3 regions of the Lelliottia amnigena genome follow, and region 2 is predicted to be linked to each of the others. Evidence: predicted binding sites of a transcription regulator. Region 2 holds the regulator's gene; each other region holds the start of a gene.
What was found. The regulator sigma-54, encoded in region 2, starts transcription at its own class of promoters, with help from an activator protein. The targets are predictions, from matches to a motif close to GTTGGCACANNTTTCGCTNT.

Region 1 (3,212 bases), 1.6 Mb from region 2:
ATGCTGTGGATAGCGGCGATTGCCGAGGTCAGCGGTCCGCTGCTGATCAGCTATTTTATCGACAATATGGTCGCGAAAAGCTACATGCCATTAGGGCTGGTGGCCGGGCTGGGTGTGGCCTATGTGGGCCTGCAACTGCTGGCCGCCTCGCTGCATTATGCGCAATCGCTACTGTTCAATCAGGCAGCGGTCGGCGTGGTGCAGCAGTTGCGCACGGATGTGATGGACGCCGCACTGCGCCAGCCGCTGAGTGAGTTCGATACCCAACCCGTCGGGCAGGTGATTTCGCGCGTCACAAACGACACCGAAGTGATCCGCGATCTGTACGTCACCGTCGTGGCCACGGTTCTGCGCAGCGCAGCGTTAATTGGCGCCATGCTGGTGGCGATGTTCAGCCTCGAATGGCGGATGGCGCTGGTGGCGATTACCATTTTCCCGGCAGTGATGATTGTGATGGTCATTTATCAGCGCTATAGCACGCCTATTGTGCGTCGACTGCGTGCCTATCTCGCCGATATTAATGACGGCTTCAACGAAGTTATTAACGGCATGAGCGTGATTCAGCAGTTCCGCCAGCAGGGGCGTTTTGGTGAGCGTATGGGCGAGGCAAGCCGCTCGCACTACATGGCCCGCATGCAAACGCTGCGTCTTGACGGTTTCCTGCTGCGCCCGCTACTGAGCCTGTTTTCGGCCCTTGTGCTGTGCGGCCTGCTGATGCTGTTTGGTTTCGGCTCCGGTGGCACAATTGAAGTCGGCGTGCTGTATGCGTTTATTAGCTATCTGGGGCGTCTCAACGAGCCGCTGATCGAGCTGACGACGCAGCAATCCATGCTGCAACAGGCGGTGGTGGCGGGGGAGCGCGTATTTGAGCTGATGGACCGCCCGCGTCAGACCTATGGCGATGATGAGCGTGAGCTGCAAAGCGGCGCCATTGCGATTGAAAATGTCTCTTTCGCCTATCGCGAGGATCGGCTGGTGCTTCAGGATATCAACCTTGACATCCCGTCGCGCAGCTTTGTGGCGCTGGTGGGGCATACGGGGAGCGGGAAGAGTACGCTCGCCAGCCTGTTGATGGGCTACTATCCGCTGAGCCACGGCGAAATCCGCATTGATGGCCGACCGCTAGCTTCACTGAGTCACGGCGTGCTGCGCAAAGGGGTAGCGATGGTGCAGCAGGATCCGGTGGTGATGGCTGACTCCTTCTTTTCCAACGTCACGCTGGGACGGCCGTTTACGGAAGAACAGGTCTGGGACGTGCTGGAGAAAGTCCAACTCGCCGATCTGGTTCGCGGTATGAACGACGGAATATTCACGATGCTCGGTGAGCAGGGGAATACGCTTTCCGTCGGACAGAAACAGCTGCTGGCGCTGGCGCGCGTGCTGATTGAAACGCCGCAGGTGCTGATCCTGGATGAAGCGACCGCCAGTATAGATTCGGGTACCGAGCAGGCCATTCAGCAGGCGCTGGCTGCCGTCAGAGAGCACACCACGCTGGTGGTGATTGCGCACCGCCTTTCGACGATTGTCGATGCGGACACCATTCTGGTGCTGCATCGCGGACAAGCCGTTGAGCGTGGGAATCACCGCCAGCTGCTTGAGGCCAAAGGGCGCTATTGGCAAATGTATCAATTGCAGCTTGCCGGTGAAGAGCTGGCCGCCAGCACGCGCGAAGAGGAATCGTTGAGCGCGTAATGCACCAGAATTACGCACATTGCTAACAGGGATTTTCTGTTGGTGCAAAAATACAACGCATCATGCACTGTCATGGTGCGTTTTTTTTAGTTAAGTCCGAAATTCCCCCTCGCTTCGCCACGCCAGCCTGATTTTGTCCTCTTTTCCAACTCTGGCACAGGGCTTGCAATATCTCTTTCGTAAACGCTGCGGCCATTATTGAATTCTGACTGGAGGGGATCTATGAAGCTGGTTACGGTTGTCATCAAACCATTCAAACTCGAAGACGTACGTGAAGCGTTGTCTTCAATGGGTATTCAGGGACTGACGGTCACCGAAGTGAAAGGCTTTGGTCGTCAGAAGGGTCATGCGGAGCTCTATCGTGGAGCAGAATACAGCGTCAACTTCCTGCCTAAAGTGAAGATTGATGTGGCGATTGCTGACGATCAGCTTGATGAAGTGATCGATGTGGTCAGCAAAGCGGCCTACACCGGCAAAATTGGCGACGGCAAAATTTTCGTTGCCGAATTGCAGCGCGTCATTCGCATCCGTACGGGCGAAGCTGACGAAGCGGCACTGTAAGTAACTCCTGGCACACAGTGATAGGGATCGAGAAAATGAAGAAAACAACAATCAAACTGGCTCTGGGGTCTCTGGCACTGCTGCCGGGCCTGGCAATGGCGGCCCCTGCGGTGGCTGATAAAGCCGATAACGCTTTTATGATGATCTGCACCGCGCTGGTGCTGTTCATGACTATTCCGGGTATCGCGCTGTTCTACGGCGGCTTAATCCGCGGTAAAAACGTTCTGTCGATGCTGACTCAGGTTGCCGTGACGTTCGCGCTGGTCTGCGTGCTGTGGGTGGTTTACGGCTATTCACTGGCGTTCGGCGAAGGCAACGCCTTCTTCGGCAACTTTAACTGGGTAATGCTGAAAAATATTGAACTGACCGCTTTGATGGGCAGTTTCTACCAGTATATCCACGTCGCGTTCCAGGGCTCTTTCGCCGCGATTACGGTTGGCCTGATTGTTGGCGCGCTGGCGGAACGTATTCGCTTCTCAGCGGTGCTCATTTTCGTGGTGGTTTGGCTGACGCTCTCTTATGTGCCAATCGCGCATATGGTCTGGGGCGGCGGTCTGCTGGCTTCCCATGGCGCGCTGGACTTCGCAGGCGGTACGGTTGTTCACATTAACGCCGCGGTAGCAGGCCTGGTGGGTGCATACCTGATTGGCAAGCGCGTAGGTTTTGGCAAAGAAGCGTTCAAACCGCACAACCTGCCGATGGTCTTCACGGGCACCGCGATTCTGTACTTTGGCTGGTTTGGCTTCAACGCTGGCTCTGCGAGCGCCGCGAACGAAATCGCCGCTTTGGCCTTTGTGAACACAGTTGTCGCAACCGCTGGCGCAATCCTTTCATGGGTGTTCGGCGAGTGGGTGGTACGGGGTAAACCGTCTCTGCTGGGCGCGTGTTCCGGTGCGATTGCCGGTCTGGTCGGTATCACGCCAGCCTGTGGTTATGTGGGCGTAGGCGGAGCACTGATC
Region 2 (3,212 bases):
GAAAGAGCAGAAAATGCAGGCTTCCAGCGAGAAAGGTAAGCGCGTGACAACCGTACTGGTTCCGTCCCAGTTGCAGGACAAAGGTAAAACCCAGGCTCCCGCACAGCAAAAGAGTAACTAATTCGTTATGGCAACATTAACTGCAAAAAACCTCGCCAAAGCCTACAAAGGCCGCCGCGTCGTGGAAGATGTCAGTCTGACCGTTAACTCCGGCGAAATTGTTGGCCTGTTGGGTCCTAACGGTGCAGGTAAAACCACCACCTTTTACATGGTGGTCGGCATTGTTCCGCGCGACGCGGGCAACATCATCATTGATGATGAAGACATTAGCCTGCTGCCGCTGCACGCCCGCGCGCGTCGCGGAATTGGCTATCTGCCGCAGGAAGCGTCTATTTTCCGCCGTCTTAGCGTGTTCGACAATCTGATGGCCGTCCTGCAAATCCGTGACGATTTGACCTCTGAGCAGCGTCAGGATCGCGCCAACGAATTGATGGAAGAGTTCCATATTGAACACCTGCGCGACAGCCTCGGCCAGGCACTTTCGGGCGGTGAACGCCGTCGAGTAGAAATTGCCCGCGCACTGGCAGCCAATCCGAAATTTATCCTTTTGGATGAACCGTTTGCCGGCGTCGACCCTATCTCCGTTATCGACATTAAACGTATCATTGAACATCTGCGCGACAGCGGTCTTGGTGTGCTGATTACCGACCACAACGTGCGTGAAACGCTGGCAGTTTGTGAGCGTGCATATATCGTCAGCCAGGGCCATTTGATTGCTCACGGCACGCCACTCGAAATCCTCGAAGATGAACATGTTAAGCGCGTGTACCTTGGGGAAGACTTCAGACTCTGATAGGGTAGAGGTTAAGTCACGCAGGACCGGAGAAAAACGCCCTGAACATGAAGCAAGGTTTGCAATTACGGCTCAGCCAACAGTTGGCGATGACGCCACAGTTACAACAGGCAATCCGTCTGTTGCAACTGTCAACGTTAGAACTTCAGCAGGAACTGCAGCAAGCGCTGGACAGTAATCCACTGCTGGAGCAAACCGATCTTCATGATGAGGTAGATACCCAGGAAAAGCAGGACACCGAAACGCTCGATACGGCAGATGCCCTTGAGCAGAAAGAGATGCCTGACGAGTTACCGCTGGATGCCAGCTGGGATGAAATTTACACCGCTGGAACCCCATCCGGCACGCGCGCTGATTATCAGGATGATGAGCTACCGGTTTATCAGGGTGAAACTACGCAGTCGCTACAGGATTATCTGATGTGGCAGGTGGAGTTGACCCCTTTCACCGAAACCGATCGTGCGATTGCCACGTCCATTGTCGATGCCGTGGATGACACCGGGTATTTAACGGTAACCCTGGACGAGATTCTGGAAAGCATGGGTGATTGCGAAATCGAACTCGACGAGATCGAAGCCGTTCTCAAGCGCATTCAACGCTTTGACCCTGTCGGCGTCGCAGCAAAAGATCTGCGCGACTGCTTGCTGATCCAGCTTTCTCAGTTTGCAAAAGAGACGCCAAGACTCGACGAAGCGCGGCTGATTATCAGCGAACATTTGGATTTGCTGGCGAATCATGATTTCCGCAGTCTGATGCGCGTTACGCGACTCAAAGAAGACGTGCTGAAAGAAGCGGTGAGTCTGATCCAGTCGCTCGATCCCCGTCCGGGCCAATCGATTCAAACCGGCGAACCCGAATATGTGATTCCTGACGTTCTGGTCCGAAAGCACAACGGTCTCTGGACCGTAGAACTCAATTCCGACAGCATTCCCCGCCTGCAAATCAACCAGCAATACGCGTCTATGTGCACCAGTGCGCGGAACGACTCCGACAATCAATATATTCGTAGCAATCTTCAGGAAGCGCGATGGCTGATCAAAAGCCTCGAAAGCCGAAATGATACGCTGCTACGCGTGAGTCGATGCATTGTGGAACAGCAGCAAGGCTTTTTTGAGCAGGGCGAAGAATTTATGAAACCGATGGTCCTGGCAGATATTGCCCAGGCCGTTGAGATGCACGAATCGACCATTTCGCGTGTGACCACGCAGAAGTATCTGCACAGTCCGCGTGGTATTTTTGAGCTTAAGTATTTCTTCTCCAGTCATGTGAATACCGAAGGCGGTGGCGAAGCCTCGTCGACGGCCATTCGTGCTCTGGTGAAGAAGTTGATCGCCGCGGAAAACCCCGCGAAGCCACTGAGTGACAGTAAGTTAACCACCCTGCTGTCCGATCAGGGTATCATGGTGGCACGTCGTACTGTTGCGAAGTATCGAGAGTCTTTATCCATTCCGCCGTCTAACCAGCGTAAACAACTGGTTTGACACAACCGATAAGGAAGACACTATGCAGCTCAACATCACAGGACACAATGTCGAAATCACTGAGGCTTTACGCGATTTTTTAAACACTAAATTCGCGAAGCTGGAGCAGTATTTCGAGAGGATTAATCAGGTCTACATTGTGTTGAAAGTGGAGAAAGTGACTCATATCTCGGACGCAACCCTGCACATAAATGGGGGCGAAATCCATGCCAGTGCGGAAGGGCAAGACATGTACGCGGCTATCGACGGCTTGATTGACAAGCTTGCGCGACAGCTTAATAAACATAAAGATAAACTGAAACAACACTGATTGTCCGAGCAGTTAACGGGTGCAGGGCGGCCTGTTGTAAAACACAACAGGCCATATGTACAGTTAGCGCTTAGGTGAAATTATGATGAACAACGATTCCGGTCTTCAATTAAGTCATGTCCTTAACCAGGAATGTACCCGCAGTGGCGTTCACTGCCAGAGCAAAAAACGCGCTCTGGAAATCATCAGTGAACTGGCCGCAAAACAGTTAAGCCTGCCACCTCAGGTGGTGTTTGAGGCCATCCTGACCCGTGAAAAAATGGGCAGTACCGGTATCGGCAATGGTATTGCCATTCCGCATGGCAAGCTGGAGGAGGACACACTGCGCGCCGTTGGCGTGTTTGTCCAACTGGAAACGCCAATCGCATTTGACGCGATTGATAACCAGCCCGTCGATCTGCTTTTCGCGCTGCTGGTGCCTGCTGACCAGACCAAAACCCATTTGCACACGCTCTCGCTAGTGGCCAAGCGTCTGGCAGATAAAACAATTTGCCGCCGTCTGCGCGCAGCCCAAAGTGATGAAGAACTGTATCAAATTATCACCGAAGTGGAAGGCAATCAGGATGAT
Region 3 (3,212 bases), 480 kb from region 2:
GCCGTGTAGCGGAATAATCCCGGCCAGCAAACCAAAGCCCACCATCCCCAGCAGCCAGATGTCAGCGCCCAGTGGCAGCATCGGTGTGCGTTCATTGATCAACACCAGATCCAGCGTGCCGTAACGTTGCCACGTCAACCAGCACGCCAGCGCCAGCAGCAGCGTTCCGAGACGTCCCAGCACAAACCACAGCTTGCCCGACGGCATACAGCCGGTGAGAAACACCCCGCAAAGCGCCATGATTTCCGCCATCACCACCAGCGCCGCCAGATTGCTGGCAACCACGGCACAAATGGCGGTAGCCAACAGCAAATTAACCAACAACCCGTTCGGTTTGGTCTGCGCATGACGATGCCAGTCGATGTTAAACAGGCTGATAAACAGGCCGCACAAGCCAAAGGTCAGCAGCCAGATGGCGTTGAGCGGCGTAATGGCAATGCTGTGGTGAATAAAAGGCATCACCGCCGCAGCATTCAGTCCGCGCGTCAACACGACAAAGCCCGCAGCCAGCGTCATCACGCTCCCCACTGCGCCGCCTAGCCCGGCGACCCAGCCGCTCAGCGGCTTGTAAAATGAGCAGAGGAGTGACAGAACGGCCGTCGCCGCCAGGCACGCTACAGCGCTGATAATCAAATCGACAGCGTTCATTTCGCCCCCTCATTTTGCGTCTGGAACAGCGACAGATCGCCGAAATCGGTATTCACGGTCAGCTCGCGTTTACGTTTGCTGCTGCGCGCAATATCACGAATATTCACTAAAATCAGCGCCTTTGTCGGACAGGTGCGAACACAGGCGGGGCCTTGTTCGTCAAAGCTACAAAAATCGCATTTCACCGCCACGGCACGCACGCCCGGCACCCAATCCAGCAGCGTACTGACGCGCGCCGGAGCCGGTGGCGCAGGTGGCGCTTTTGGCGAATTTGCATTTGCGGGAATGTGCAGCGGACGGCTGCCGGAAAATTCAATGGCACCAAATGGACAGGCGATTCCGCACAATTTGCAGCTCACGCACAGGCTTTCATTTAATTGCACAGCCCCCTCAACGCGGGTGATGGCGTTGACGGGACAGACTCCCGCACAGGGGGCATCTTCACAATGATGGCAGAGCTGCGGTGCAGACTCTTTCTCATTTCGCATGACTTTTAAACGTGGCATCGACTGTAACCCGTGCAGACGGTGTGTTTCTGAACACGCCGCTTCACAGGTGTGACAGCCAATGCAGACCGTCGAGTCAGCTATTACAAAACGGTTCACCGGGGAGTCCTCAGGACATAGTCATTTTTGACGAAAAAGTGCCATATCGACACGTCTCGACACGTAACATCAGACGGTGCGCGGCTCGCTCACCAACGCTTTTAAATCCACCGGTAAATCGTGCTCAACCGCGGAATAGAGGTTGTTGTAAACAGGTGCGATTTTTTCCAGATAGTGTTCAAGCACCTGCTGGCGATCGCGGTTGCTGACGTGACCGTCAACCATCCCGTCAGCCATCAACTGCGCCTGCGCAATCAGCTCTCTTTCGCCCTCTTTCGTCTCGACGAAGTACTGAATGGTGTGGCTGTTAAAGTTATCCGCCAGGGTGACGTAAATCATGAAGTGGCCGAACAGCACAAAGCACAAATCCTCTTGTGCCGCACAGCTCATGGCGTGATGCAGACGCGCTTTTGACAGGGTGATCCCCTGGACCAGCGAATTACAGTAATGCTGCCATTGTTCCTGCAGTGATTGATGGCGCTGCGCGATGTAATCCGCCTTTTCGCTAATTTCCCAAATAGTCATCTCAGGTATCCGGTTAATGGAGATACGGCTGTTAAGCAGATTTTGTGCCAATTTTTATCATGTTGAAATTTATAGAATTTAATCCGAATCAATCTGTCAACGACAGCCTGTCGACGTGTCATTTCGTCAGCAGTGTCATCGTCACACCCTAATCAAAATTAAGCTGGCATCTTTATTGCATTAATGGGGCAAATCATTGAGGAGGCGTCATGCACGAAATCACCCTCTGCCAGCGAGCGCTGGAGTTAATCGAACAGCAGGCAAAAGCGCATCACGCGAAACGCGTGACGGGCGTGTGGCTGAAAGTGGGGGCGTTTTCCTGCGTCGAAACCAGCGCCCTCACCTTTTGCTTTGAGCTGGTGTGCCGCGACACGCTGGCAGAAGGCTGCCAGCTGCATATAGAAGAACAGCAGGCCGAATGCTGGTGCGAACACTGCCAGCAGTACGTCACGCTGTTGTCCTCTAAAGTGCGCCTCTGCCCGCAGTGCCAGAACGTTGGGCTGCGCATCGTGGCCGACGACGGTTTGCAGATCCAGCGCCTCGAAATAGACCAGGAGTAAATCATGTGTAGTACCTGCGGTTGCGCCGAAGGCAACCTGTATATCGAAGGCGATGAGCATCGCCCCCATTCCGCGTTTCGCTCCGCACCTTTCTCCCCTGCACCGCGTGCCACAGCGGCGTTAACCGGCATTCGGTTCGCACCGAAGCCGTCGGATGCAGGCGATCTGCATTACGGCCACGGCGAAGCGGGAACGCATGCGCCAGGCATGAGCCAGCGCAAAATGTTGGAAGTCGAAATCAACGTGCTGGACAAGAATAATCAGCTGGCTGCGCGCAATCGCGCGCGCTTTGCCGCGCGTCAACAGCTGGTCCTGAACCTGGTTTCCAGCCCCGGTTCGGGCAAAACCACTCTGCTAACCGAAACGCTCAAACGCCTGAACGGCAGCGTCTCGTGCGCCGTTATCGAAGGCGATCAGCAAACCGTGAATGACGCCGCGCGTATCCGCGAAACCGGCACCCCGGCCATTCAGGTGAATACCGGTAAAGGCTGCCATCTGGATGCACAAATGATCGCCGACGCCGCGCCGCGTCTGCCGCTGGCGGACAAGGGCATTCTGTTTATCGAAAACGTTGGCAATCTGGTCTGTCCGGCGAGCTTTGATCTGGGCGAACGCCACAAAGTCGCGGTGCTGTCCGTGACCGAAGGGGAAGACAAGCCGCTGAAATATCCGCATATGTTTGCCGCTGCCTCGCTCATGTTGCTCAATAAAATCGACCTGCTGCCGTATCTGAATTTTGATGTCGATAAATGCCTGGCCTACGCGCGCGAGGTGAACCCGGATATTCAGATCCTGCTGGTTTCCGCCACGCGCGGCGACGGCATGGAAAGCTGGCTTGCATGGCTGGAGAACGAACGATGTGCATAGGCGTTCC

Region 1: a site for sigma-54 is predicted at 1,843-1,862, ahead of glnK (P-II family nitrogen regulator). Genes of this name have one in related genera too.
Region 3: a site for sigma-54 is predicted at 1,811-1,830, ahead of hycA (formate hydrogenlyase regulator HycA). Genes of this name have one in related genera too.

The regions. Positions count from the first base shown of each region.
Region 1 covers NZ_CP077236.1:2,801,099-2,804,310, forward strand. Annotated here, with positions in the region: gene I6L74_RS13080 (SmdB family multidrug efflux ABC transporter permease/ATP-binding protein) at 1-1,692, shown strand, start outside; gene glnK (P-II family nitrogen regulator) at 1,915-2,253, shown strand; gene amtB (ammonium transporter AmtB) at 2,289-3,212, shown strand, end outside.
Region 2 covers NZ_CP077236.1:1,237,155-1,240,366, forward strand. Annotated here, with positions in the region: gene lptA (lipopolysaccharide ABC transporter substrate-binding protein LptA) at 1-121, shown strand, start outside; gene lptB (LPS export ABC transporter ATP-binding protein) at 128-853, shown strand; gene rpoN (RNA polymerase factor sigma-54) at 901-2,334, shown strand; gene hpf (ribosome hibernation promoting factor) at 2,357-2,644, shown strand; gene ptsN (PTS IIA-like nitrogen regulatory protein PtsN) at 2,727-3,212, shown strand, end outside.
Region 3 covers NZ_CP077236.1:761,247-764,458, forward strand. Annotated here, with positions in the region: gene hycC (formate hydrogenlyase subunit 3) at 1-648, opposite strand, end outside; gene I6L74_RS03570 (4Fe-4S dicluster domain-containing protein) at 645-1,253, opposite strand; gene hycA (formate hydrogenlyase regulator HycA) at 1,323-1,778, opposite strand; gene hypA (hydrogenase maturation nickel metallochaperone HypA) at 1,988-2,338, shown strand; gene hypB (hydrogenase nickel incorporation protein HypB) at 2,342-3,205, shown strand; gene I6L74_RS03590 (HypC/HybG/HupF family hydrogenase formation chaperone) at 3,196-3,212, shown strand, end outside.